Regions from separate parts of the Janthinobacterium kumbetense genome, predicted to be linked through region 3. Evidence: predicted binding sites of a transcription regulator. Region 3 holds the regulator's gene; each other region holds the start of a gene.
The links. Region 3 encodes FNR, which switches genes on or off when oxygen is low (the NO sensors DNR and NnrR bind a similar motif). Its sites were predicted from a motif close to TTGATNNNNATCAA; they were not measured.

Region 1 (4,151 bases), on a different contig from region 3:
GTGCGCGCCTGCGCCGCATCGACCTGGCCGAGCGCCTGGCGTTGACGGCCTCCGGCGTCACGCGCTCCCTGATGCCGCTGGAAAAGATCGGCCTCGTGGCGCGCCAGGCCGATGCGCGCGACGCCCGCGTCGGCTATGCCGTGCTGACTGCCGCCGGCCAGGAATTGCTGGGACATGCGAGCGCCACCGCGCAGGCCGTGGGGCGCGAATTGCTGCAGGATGCGCCGGCAGAACAGCTGGGAGCGCTTTCCGCCCTCCTGGGCCGGCTGGCCGGCTGAAGCCCCTACACGAGCGCCAGCCTGCGCAGGCGCCGCGTCGACGGCCAATGTTCCACGCCCGCTTCGGCGCGGATGGCGGCGCAGCCCGCCAACACCCGCTCGATGGCCGCCCCGTCGAGCCCCGCGTTCAGGGTCAGGCGCACGAGGGCGCGGTTCTTCGCCGTTGCCGGGGCGCAAAACATGGCGCCGTAAATGCCTTGCCGCTCCAGCGCCTGGCGCAGGACCAGGGTGGCCGGTTCGCCGCCCGCCTCCAGCGCCACGATCTGCTCCGTGCCATCGCTGACGTTGTAGCCCAGTTCGCGCAAGCCTTCGCGCACCTGCAGCGTATGGCGTTGCAGGGTGGCGCGCCGCCCATCGGCGGCCATGATGAAGTCGAGCGCCGCGCCCAGCCACGCCAGCTCATGCGCCAGCAAACAGGAACTGAAGATGGCGGGGCGTGATTCGGACAAAAAATAGCCCTTGAAGCGGCTGGAACAGCTGATGAAACCGGCGCGTCCCGCGAAAGCCTTGGCCAGCGACGCCGTGCGGAAATGCACGCGGTGGCCCAGTCCCCACGCCTCCACCAGGCCCGCACCCTGCGGGCCATGCGTGCCCAGCGAGTGCGACTCGTCGACCACCACCACGCAGTCGCTGCGCTCGGCGATGTCGAGCAATTCCAGCAGCGGCGCCAGGCTGCCGTTGGTGCTGTACAGAGCGTCGACGACGATCACGCCGCGGCCATGCTTTTCCACTTGCCGCCGCAAGTGCGTCATGTCGTTGTGCAGGAAGGGCACGGCCTGGGCCTGCGCCGACAGCACGCCTTCCCACAGCGAGGCGTGGGCCTGCATGTCGAGGTAGACGGGAATGCCGGGGCTGGCGATGCACTGGATCAGCCCGACGTTGGCCGCCATGCCGGACTGCGCCAGGATGCCGTCCTCGCTGCCCATGAAGCGGGCCAGCCGGCTTTCCAGCCGGTGTTGTTCGCTGCCTTCCTGCAAGTACACGGCCGACATCAGCATGCCGCCCGCATGCGCCTGCAGGGACGCCACCTGGGCCGCCACCAGCGCCGGCTCGGCGGCGATGGACAGGTAGTCATTGCCGGCCAGGAAAATAGCATGGGCGGGTGTCGGTTGCCAGGCATGGGGATGCTGGCCGCCCAGCAGTTTTTCGATGCGCGTGACGTGGTGCGCATCCATGCGCCGCACGATGTAGTCTGGCAAGCAGTGTTCGGCGCGGACGAAGGATGGGGCGTGCAAGCTGGTAGCGATGGTCATGAGTTTTCTCCTGGGGAAAGGTTTGCTGCGGCTTAAAGCCTTGACCGTCTCGCGAACCCATCCATTGACGTATATCAATGTCCGATGAGATAACCGTTCAACCAGGAAAATTTACGCGATGATAATGTTCTGAAGAGAATCAAGGCAGAGTCATGACGCAGCAATTGCACGGACGATGGACACACTGGCGCAGGCGCCTGCTCCATTCGCTGCTGCATGAACGCATGCCCCATGAAAACCTGGCCGGCAGGGTTGCCATGCTGGCCGCCGTGGGCACGGTGGCGATGCCGCTGTACTACCTGCTGTGGAATTACTTTTTTCCGCAAGCCTATGAAAACCTGACCTTGCGCCTGACGGGCGTGGGCATCTGCGCGGTCGGCCTGTTTGCGCGCCACTTCTCGGCCCGCTGGCTGTCGCGCTACCTGCTGTTCGCGCTCAGCTACATCCTGCCTTTCTTCTTTACCTTCATGTTTCTGATGAACCACGCGTCGTCCATCTGGAGCGAATCGCTGCTGATCGGCCTGGTCGTGCTGTTTCATTTCGAAACGAAGCTGGCTTGCCGCGCCTACCTGATCGGCACCAGCACCGCCTGCCTGGCCGTCATCCTGCAGGGAGAAGGCGACTTCCTGCTGCAGCGTGAAGTGCTGCAGCAACTGCCCGTGCACTGGTTCACCATAGCCGCGCTGTCCGTGGTGAAAGTGGGCAGCAAGGTGCTGGAACTGGAACGGCTGGCCGGCCTGTCCGCCGGGCTCGGTTCCGTGGCGCACGAGCTGCGCACGCCGCTGACGAGCGTGGAAGCCAATGTGCGGGGCATGCGCCGGCTGCTGCCGCAACTGGCCGGCCAGACGCACGACTTGCCGCCGCTGCAGGAAGCCCTGTCGCGCATCCAGTTCGAAGTGCGCCACATGCAGCACATGATCGATTTGTTCCTGATGAGCGCCAGCGCCGTGAACCGCAACCTGCAGCCCAGCCAGGCGCTGTCGATGCTGGCGATGGTGAATTCCGTGCTGAAGCGCTACCCATTCACCGGCAACAGCCAGCGCAGCCGCGTCAAGGTGGACGTGCGCGCCGACTTCCAGTTCGCCGGCCAGGACGAACTGTGCGTGGTGATCCTGCTGAACCTGCTGAGGAACGCGCTGAAAGCCATCCAGCGGGCCGGCAAGGGCCGCGTGCGCATCATCATCGACGGCGCCCGCCCCGTGCCCAGGCTGCTGTTCATCGACACGGGCTGCGGCATCGCGAAAAACCGCCTGCCGCTGATCTTCGAGCGTTTTTATTCGTATCCCGTGCATAACGGCAGCGGCATCGGCCTGGCCCTGTGCCGGCAGATCATCACGGCCTGGCAGGCGCGCATCCGCTGCGTGTCGCGCGAGCATGCATATGCGATTTTCATCCTGGAATTTCCCCAGCCCCTGCCTGCCCGCTTACAACCCTCTTCCCCCGCAAGGTGATGCATGCAACTGCCCGTCTACTCCCATCCGACCCTGACCGTATTGATCGATGACAGCGATTCCTTCCTGAAAAGCCTGGCGTTCCAGCTCGATCCCGCGCTGGCGCGCCTGACCTTTCATGACACCAGCAGCGCGCTGCACTGGCTGCGCCACAGCACGCAGCCGGGCGAGACGCCGCTGCACGTCAATTTCGACACACAGAACCTGCCGCGCGACCAGCGCAACGTGGCGCTCGACCTCGAACGCATCTGGCGCATCAGCGGCCAGGCGCAGCGCTTTGCCGTGCCTTCCGTGCTGGTGGTCGATTATTCGATGCCGCAGATGAATGGCTTGGAATTCTGCCAGGCCGTGCGTGACTTGCCGTGCAAGAAGATTTTATTTACGGGCGCGGCCGATGAAAAAGTGGCCGTGACGGCCTTCAACCGGGGCTTGATCGACCGCTACGTCAAGAAGAGCGACGACGATGCGCTCGATATACTGGAACAGGAAATCGTTTCCCTGCAACGCGAATTCTTCCTGCAGCAGTCGGACACGGTGCGCGACTTGCTATTGCTGCACGACTATAGTTTCCTGCAAGACGAAGCCATGGCCGCCGTCGTGCAGGAGCTGTGCCGGCGCCATGGCTTTGTCGAGTTCTATATTTTCCCGAATCCCTGCGGCATCCTGTTTTTCACGCGCGACGGCCAGGCCCGCCTGATGATCATCGAGACGGAACGCAGCCTGCACACGCAGTACGAAATGGCGCGCGACAGCGACGCGCCCGAGTCCCTGCTGCTGGCCTTGCTGGAAATGCGCGTGATCCCGTACTTTTCCGATGCCGACAGCGACGGCATGTATGCGGCGCACATCGGCGAAAACTGGTTCCGCTACTGCGCCGCGCCCACCATCTGCCTGGGACGCGAAACCTATTTCTGGGCCCTGTTCGACGTGCCGCCGCACCAGCTGGGACAGCCGGTCATGTCCTACGCGCAATTTTTACGCGCGCAGGCGGACGACAGCGTGGGCGCCTAGTCCTTAGCTTTCCCGCAAGGTTTGCAGCGGCGGATGTTTCAGCACATTGCGCAAGCCCAGCCAGCCGCCGGCGATCGCGCACAGGGCGCCGGCCAGCAAGCCAAAGGCCCACACGCCGGGCGCGAAGCTCCAGGCGAACTTGAACTGGTACGTGGCCA
Region 2 (4,151 bases), on a different contig from region 3:
TCCAGCGCATCGCTGCCGGCCACGAAGACGTAAGGCAAGCCTTCGTCGCCATGCACGTCGAGGAACAGGTCGCAGCCGATTTCATGCATTTTCTGTTTCACCAGGAATACTTCCGGGCTGCGCTCCATCGTCGGCGTCATCCATTCGCGGTTCAGGTTGGCGCCGGCTGCGTTGGTGCGCAGGTTGCCATGCACGGAACCGTCCGGGTTCATGTTCGGCACCACGTAGAAGACGGCGTCTTGCAGGCACTGGCGGGCAAATGGATTGGCCTGGTCCAGCAAGGCTTCCAGCATGCCTTCGACAAACCATTCGGCCATCGTTTCACCGGGATGCTGGCGCGCGATGACCCAGACTTTCTTTTCGGCATCGGCGTCACCGACCACCAGCAGATTCATGTCGCGGCCTTCGACGGTGCTGCCCAGGTCGATCAAGCGCACCAGCGGCGACGCTTGCGCGCTGTCGATCAGGGCCAGGTGGCGGTCCCATGGGTACGGTTCGAAATAGGCGTAGTACACGCTTTCCTCTTCCGGCGTGTGTTCGATGGTCATCACCGTGCCGTCAAAGCTGGTCGGTACGCGGAACCACGTTTCGCGGTCGTAACTGGCCACGGCCTGGTAATCTTTCCAGCCGTCCGGGTAGGCCGACTTGCCTGCGTTCATGAAGCGGATCGTGCAGGCCTCGCCTTGCGCGCCTTGCAGGCGGAAGTAAAACCACTGCGTGATGTCGGCGTGGGAATCCTTGCGGATGTTCAGCTCGATGGATTGGGCATCGTCGGCGCGCAGCACCTCGATCGCGCCGGCGTCGAATTGCTGGCTGATTTTAATGGTCATGAGTGTTCCTGATAAAAACGTATGGGTTTTGCATCGTGTGCAATGGCGCGATGATACCTGTTTTGCGGTGGACTTTGTGCTGGCGCAAACGATGACGGACGCGCTTTGCTAACGTGATAGCTCCGACACGGGGAGGCCATCATGGATGACAACGGCAAACATATACGCGAACTGGAAAAGAAAATCAGCGCCCTCAGCGACGCCCTGGCGCACCTGGGCAAGGGCACGACCTTGCAGGAATTGCTGCGCATCATACGTTTCCCCGGCTATACGACGCCGGCCGAATTCACCTTCAACGTCGCCATCCTCGACACCATGCTGGTGCAAGCCAATGCGCTGGAAAAGCTGGGGCAGGATTTATTGGCAGGGGCGAAACAGGTGGTGGCAAAACAGTGAGCGCAGGCACTGACGTATTCCTGAATGCCTGAAAAATGGCCAGGGCCAGGGCCGCAGACAGTGCTAATGGACGCCCAGACCCTGCAACATCGTCATGGACGTGTTGTCAGGTGTTCAGGCCGCCGAAACGTTCGTAGAACCACGGCTCCACATCGGGCGCCTGCGCATCTTCGCGCCGCAAGGTGGCCAGGATATGTTCCTCGGCCGCCGCGTACGTGATGCGGTACAGGTCGCGCGCCAGCGCATACGCCTGCGTGCCGGGCCACGGTTCGGGCAAAAGTTCGACGGGCAGTTGCGGGTCGTGCAATTGCACGCGGCGATAGGCGTGCGTCAGCAGCGAGCGGATGACGAACGCTTGCTCTGCATCGAACACGGGCGCTTCTTGCAGCAAGGTCAGCAGGGGCTGGAAACTGGCGATGAATTTCTGGTAGCCGGCCATTACTTCCGATAAATCCCAGCAGTCGCCCACCATGTCGCGCAGGGGGCGCGTGCTGACGCCCGGCAATTCCGTGGTGTGGCAGACATACAGCTTACCCTGCACCTCATTGCGCACAAGGATATCTTCCAGCGCCTCCGTATTGCTGGCCGGATGGCCAAAGATGCCGGGAGAGATCAAGCCATAGCCCGCCCACAATAATTCCTTGCGCAGCGCCCCCCGCTCGGCGGCGCCGATGCTGCCGGCCGGCCCGATCACCAGGGTCCAGCTGCCATCCCAGTGCACGACCAGCGGCGCATAGATGCGGCGATAGGCGCGCTCGAAGCGGGCCAGCGCCTCCGGGCGTATCGTATAGGCGCTGCGGCGGCCGTCGCGCTGCGAGCTGAGCCAGCCTTCCTGCGCCAGGCGGAACACGCTGGTGCGCAATAAACGGTCATTCACGCCAAACGGCGCCAGCAGTTCGATCAGGCTGCCCAGCCAGATGGCGCCACCGCGCGGCACGATGGCGTCGCCAAAGATGGTCATCACCAGAGACTTCGAGCGCGGTGGGTCGCGTTCCAGGAAATCGGCTATCCATGCCGTGCAGCGGGTGTTCTTCATGTGGTTCCGGTCTGGCCGTGTTGCGGTCGGTTCAATAAAAGCAGCAGTTTACTTGGCTGCGCGGGTAGCGCGGCAATAATTTGCCGGAAGCGCTGGTGGCGCTCCGCAGTGTTTTCTCATAAGCAATATCATACGCACAAAAAAGCTGCACAAGATACGAATTTTTAAAATGATTCATATCAAGTGTATGCAAATCGTTTTTTGTATCGTATTATCTGTTCATCGCACCGCGTTGCTGCGCAAAATCAAAGACATGGGAGACAGATCATGTACGCACAAATGGTTGAAACCGGCCTCAAGAACGTTCGTTCCCTCGACGACATGGGTCAAGAAGAGCGCGCTTTCCAGGCGCGCATCGACGAAGGCATCAAGATCGAGGCCAAGGACTGGATGCCGGATGCTTACCGCAAGACCCTGATCCGCCAGATTTCGCAGCACGCGCACTCGGAAATCGTCGGCCAATTGCCTGAAGGCAACTGGGTCACGCGCGCGCCCACCCTGAAACGCAAGTCCATCCTGCTGGCGAAGATACAGGACGAAGCAGGCCACGGCCTGTACCTGTATAGCGCCGCGGAAACCCTGGGCGTGTCGCGCGACGACTTGCTGGCCGCCTTGCATTCGGGCAAAGCCAAGTACTCCAGCATCTTTAACTATCCCACCCTGTCGTGGGCCGACATGGGCGCCATCGGCTGGCTGGTCGACGGCTCCGCCATCATCAACCAGATTCCCCTGTGCCGCTGCTCGTACGGCCCGTATGCGCGCGCCATGATCCGCGTCTGCAAGGAAGAATCGTTCCATGCACGCCAGGGCTACGACATCATGATGTCGCTGTGCAAGGGCACGCCGGCGCAGAAAGCCATGGCGCAGGATGCGCTGAACCGCTGGTGGTGGCCGTCCCTGATGATGTTCGGCCCGTCCGACGCCGCCTCCGTCAACAGCGCCCAGTCGGCGCAATGGCGCATCAAGCTGTTCTCGAACGATGAATTGCGCCAGCGCATGGTCGATCAAACCGTGCCGCAAATCGAATACCTGGGCTTGACCGTGCCCGATCCCGACCTGAAATTCAATGCGGAAACGGGCCACTATGAATTCGGCGAGATCGACTGGTCCGAGTTCAACAATGTCTTGAAGGGCAATGGCCCGTGCAACCGCGAACGCCTGCAAACGCGCGTGAAAGCGTATGAAGACGGCGAATGGTTCCGCGATGCCTTGGTCGCCTACGCCGACAAGCAAGCCGCTAACGAAAAAGCGGCAGCCTGAAAACATCTATAAAAGGGGATAGCAACATGAGCAAAGAATGGCCTTTGTGGGAAGTTTTCATCCGCAGCCAGCACGGCCTGGCGCACAAGCATGTGGGCAGCCTGCACGCTTCCGACGCCACCATGGCGGTCAACCATGCGCGCGACGTCTACACGCGCCGCAATGAAGGCGTGAGCATCTGGGTGGTGCGCGCGGCCGATATCGTCGCCAGCAGCCCCGGCGACAAGGGCGCCCTGTTCGAACCGTCGAACAGCAAGGTGTACCGCCATCCCACCTTCTTCCCGATGCCGGAAGAAGTCAAGAATCTGTGATGGGAGCGCCTGCAATGGATGACAAGGTCAATTACCTCCTGCGCCTGGGCGACAACGCCCTGATCCTCAGCCAGCAGCTGTCGCAGCTGTGCGGCAAGGGCCCTGCGCTGGAAGAGGACATGGCGCTGACCAACGTGGCGCTGGACTTGCTGGGCCAGACGCGTTTGTGGTTCAGCTATGCGGCCGAACTGGAAAATGCGGGCCGCGACGAGGACGACATCGCCTTTTTGCGCGACGCCCACGATTTCAAGAATTGCCTGCTGGTCGAGCAGCCGAACGGTAATTACGCCGACACCATGATGCGCCAGTTCTTCTTCG
Region 3 (4,151 bases):
GCGCAGCCAGGCGCGGCCGCTCTCGCTCTCGGCCAGGCTGACGGCCACCACCACTTCGCCGCTCTCCGTGAACTTGATGGCGTTGCCGGCCAGGTTGACGAGGATTTGCTGCAGGCGCTGGGCGTCGCCCACGAGGCGCCGCGGCACGTCGGGCTCGACGGCGATGGCCAGTTCCAGCTCCTTTTCGCCCGCATTCATCGTCATCGTCGTGGCCAGGGTATTCATGACTTCATCGAGGTCGAATTCGACGGGCGACAATTCCATGCGCCGCGCCTCGATCTTCGAATAGTCGAGCACGTCGTTGAGGATGCCCAGCAGCGACTGGCCCGCTACTCTGACCATGGTCAGATACTTGCGTTGTTCCGTGTCGAGCCTGGTATTGCCCAGCAAATACACCATGCCCAGCACGGCATTGAGGGGCGTGCGGATTTCATGGCTCATGTTGGCCACGAAATCGCTCTTCGCGCGGTTGGCCGCCTCGGCCCGGTCGCGTTCCTGTTCCAGCTCCGCCGCGCGCGATTCGAGCTCCTGCTGCAGGCGGTCGCGTTCGCTCATCAGGCCGTTGAACGCTTCCGTCAGTTCGCCGATCTCGTCGCGCTGCTGCACCGGCACGGGCGTGAAGCGGCTGCCGCTGGTGCGCAGGGCTTGCAGGGTGTCGCGCAGGCGCACCAGCGGCGACAGCAGGCGCACGGTGACCCAGCCCAGCACAAAGGCGGCCAGCAGCGAGGCGAGGATGCTCCACAGCACCAATCGGTACAGCACGCCATCGAACGGTTCGAAGGCATCCTCGACGGGGAGCGAGGCGGCCAGCAGCCAGTTCACGGATTTCAGGCGCTTGAAGCTGTTGACGGCCGTGATGCCGCGGCTGTTGGTGCTGACCATGCTGCCTTCGCCATCTTCCTTCAGCAGCTGGGTCGTCGTCAGGTTGGCGTTCGGCTTGCGCGGTTGCAGCAAGCGGCTGGTATCGGGGTGCAGCACGTAGCGCGGCACGGCGCCGCGCGTGAGGATGAAGTAATAGCCGTTCTTGCCGATCTTTTCCGAGCGCAGGCGGCCCAGCAGGTTGTCCTTGTACAGGCGCAGCACGCCGATCACCACGCCGGCCACCTGGCCATCGGCGGCCAGCACGGGCGCCACCATCTGCACGATGGGCATGCCGCTCGACTTGCCCAGCATCGGTTCGGTGATCATGGGCTGGCGCGTGCGCAGGACGGTCTGGAAATACTCGCGCTCGGCGACGTTGATGCCGGCGCGCCCCGCCACTTCCGGCATGTCGGCCACGACGGCGCCATGCGCGTCGAGCACCAGCACGTCATCGAACAGCACCAGCATCGAGCGGCGCGAATAGTATTCGCGCAATTGGGCGGGCCGGGCGATCAATTCCGGCGGCTGCTGTCGGGCCGTCAGGGTGACGATCTGCAGCAGCATGCCCAGCTTGTCGTCGAGTTCGGCGGCGGTGCGGGTGATCAGGGACGATTGCTGGCTCAGCAGTACTCGGGTGAAGTCGTCGCGCATGTGCTGCACCTGGATCATGGTGACCAGCGCGATCATGGCGATCGAGGTCAGGCTGGTGGCCAGCGCGACTTTTGCTTTAATGCCGAGAGGCTTCATGATTTCCTTTTCAGTACCGGGCGGCACAGGCGGCAGATAATGCTGTCAGGAATTTTCCTATCAATGCCCCAGCTTGGCAAGCGCCGCCGCGCAAATTGCCCGCCCCGTACGGGCTTTTGACGATGTTGCCATATAATTAAAGGCTGGACGTCGTTTATTCGCCGAATTTACGGTGAAATTGGCATACGGCAACCCTGTATGCGGCTGTATGCAGTAAACTTGTTGTTGCATTTTCTAAAAGGTACCGACATGACTGAAGCGCTACTCACTCCAACCTTGCCCACCGTGAACGTGGAGGCGTTGCGTGCGCGATGCTCGACCTGCAGCATGCATCAATTGTGCCTGCCGATGGGCCTCGATGTGGGCGACATGGACAGGCTGGATCAGATCATCGGCCGCCGCCGCAAGATTGTGCGCGGCGCCTCGCTGTTCCGCATCGGCGACTCGTTCCAGAACCTGTATGCGATCCGCCTGGGGCATTTCAAGACGTACCAGATCAATCCGGGCGGCGAAGAGCAGGTGACGGGCTTCCAGATGGCGGGCGAACTGCTGGGCATGGACGCCATCAGCGCCGACCGCCACCACTGTAATGCGGTGGCGCTGGAAGACAGCGAAGTGTGTGAAATCCCGTTTTCCAGCCTGGAACAATTGCTGGGCAATATGCCGACCCTGCTGCGCCATTTCCACCGCATGATGAGCCAGGAAATCACGCGCGAGCAAAGCGTCATGCTGTTGCTGGGCAATATGCAGGCGACGCAGCGCTTTGCCGCCTTCATCGTCAACCTGGCGTCGCGCTATGAAGCGCGCGGCTATTCGGGCAGCAATTTCCAGCTGCGCATGTCGCGCGAGGAAATCGGCAACTACCTGGGCCTGACCATCGAGAGCGTCAGCCGCCTGCTGTCGAAGTTCAAGAAGGAAGGCTGGCTGCGCGTCTCGAACCGGGAAATTGAAATCCTGCAGCCGGCCAAGTTAAAAGCCATTACGGCCGGCACGGACGTCTGCAAGTAAGACTTACAGTTCCTCGTCCGCATGCAGCGCGATGCTGCGCTGCAGGGGCCAGGTCCAGATGCCGGACAGGCGCCACTCGCGTTTGTCGTTTTCCACCAGCACTTGCCAGCGGCTGCGCTCGAGCATCGGCAGCGCCACGGAAAAATTGCCGGCTGCGTCGGGCTGCACCAGCACCTTGATATCCTTTTCCGGCAGGGTCGCATGCGCCAGGTGCAGCTGCAAAGGCGCCTGATAGGCCTTGCCGAAGCTGTGCACGGAACCGGTCAGGCGTGCTTGCGCCACGTCATACGACAGGCGCGTATCCATCGCCAGGTCGCTGGCGATCGTGTCGCGCTTCAAATCCTGGTTGATCGCCTTGCCCTGCTTGTAATAATCGCCCACCACCAGCGCATCGGGCTGCGTAAACGCGATATAGCCCATGAAGCTGCCGACGACCACGGACAGGCCGGGGCCGATCATCAGCAGCCATGGCCAGCGATGCTTGTACCACGGTGCAACGGGTGCTTGCAGTTTCAGACTGTCGGACATGGTATTTCTCCTGTGTAAACGGCCAATCCCCGTGCGGGGACCGGCCTTCCTGCAACTTCGTGGCGGCGGCGAGGGCACCCGGTCCCCGTCCGCCTTTCCTTGTTAACGTGGCACGATGAATACCGCGCTTTCACGCACATGCAGCGATGGGTCGTCCAGCGATTGCAATTCGATCGCAATCTTGTTCGAGCCCTTCTCTCCCACGCCGTGCGGCACGCGCAGGCGGATCGGCCAACCCAGCGTTTCCGTCGGCTGCAAGGTCACTTCTTCGCGCGTCAGCAAGGTCAGGCCCGGCAAGCCGGAAGCGCTGATTTTGAAATGCTGGCTTTGCTCCGACGTGTTCATGATCTGCAGGCGGTAGACGTTTTCGATCATGCCGTCTTCCACTTCGCGTCCCATGGAACCGCGGTCGCGGATCACGTCCATTTTTAGGGGCGTGCGCAGGGCCAGCGAAGTACACACGGCGATGATGATCAGGGCCAGGATGGAAGTGTAGATCAAGACGCGCGGGCGCATGGCGCGCTGGCGTATCTGCTTCGAATTGAAGTTGTTTTCCATCGCATGGTCGGTACTGTAGCGTACCAGTCCCCGTGGCCGGTCGACCTTGTCCATCACGCTGTTGCAGGCATCGACGCAAGCGGCGCAACCGATGCATTCATACTGCAGGCCGTTACGGATATCGATGCCGGTCGGACACACCTGCACGCACAGGGTACAGTCGATGCAATCGCCCAGCTTGTCGTTGTTGCCGGCCTTCTTGCTCATGGCGCCACGTGGTTCACCGCGCTTGGCATCGTAGGTGATGATCAGGGTGTCCTGGTCGAACATGGCGCTCTGGAAGCGCGCGTAGGGGCACATGTATTTGCACACCTGCTCGCGCAGCCAGCCCGCGTTGCCGTAGGTTGCCAGACTGTAGAACAAGACCCAGAACCATTCCCAGGGACCGAAGTTCAGCGTGGTCACCGACTGCGCCAGTTCCTTGATCGGCGTGAAGTAGCCGACAAAGG

Region 1: cqsA (alpha-hydroxyketone-type quorum-sensing autoinducer synthase) is a predicted target of FNR. The motif match lies at 1,596-1,609, and genes of this name have one in related genera.
Region 2: paaA (1,2-phenylacetyl-CoA epoxidase subunit PaaA) is a predicted target of FNR. The motif match lies at 2,432-2,445, and genes of this name have one in related genera.

The regions. Positions count from the first base shown of each region.
Region 1 covers NZ_JAMQGR010000006.1:261,820-265,970, reverse strand. The annotation lists gene NCG91_RS18260 (MarR family winged helix-turn-helix transcriptional regulator) at 1-278, shown strand, start outside; gene cqsA (alpha-hydroxyketone-type quorum-sensing autoinducer synthase) at 284-1,531, opposite strand; gene NCG91_RS18250 (sensor histidine kinase) at 1,684-2,982, shown strand; gene NCG91_RS18245 (response regulator) at 2,986-3,993, shown strand; gene NCG91_RS18240 (ABC transporter permease) at 3,997-4,151, opposite strand, start outside.
Region 2 covers NZ_JAMQGR010000004.1:208,118-212,268, forward strand. The annotation lists gene NCG91_RS14585 (M14 family metallopeptidase) at 1-830, opposite strand, end outside; gene NCG91_RS14590 (hypothetical protein) at 972-1,226, shown strand; gene paaX (phenylacetic acid degradation operon negative regulatory protein PaaX) at 1,333-2,262, opposite strand; gene paaA (1,2-phenylacetyl-CoA epoxidase subunit PaaA) at 2,530-3,522, shown strand; gene paaB (1,2-phenylacetyl-CoA epoxidase subunit PaaB) at 3,549-3,833, shown strand; gene paaC (1,2-phenylacetyl-CoA epoxidase subunit PaaC) at 3,848-4,151, shown strand, end outside.
Region 3 covers NZ_JAMQGR010000002.1:720,511-724,661, forward strand. The annotation lists gene NCG91_RS10655 (response regulator) at 1-1,608, opposite strand, end outside; gene fnr (fumarate/nitrate reduction transcriptional regulator Fnr) at 1,858-2,616, shown strand; gene NCG91_RS10665 (FixH family protein) at 2,620-3,144, opposite strand; gene ccoG (cytochrome c oxidase accessory protein CcoG) at 3,247-4,151, opposite strand, start outside.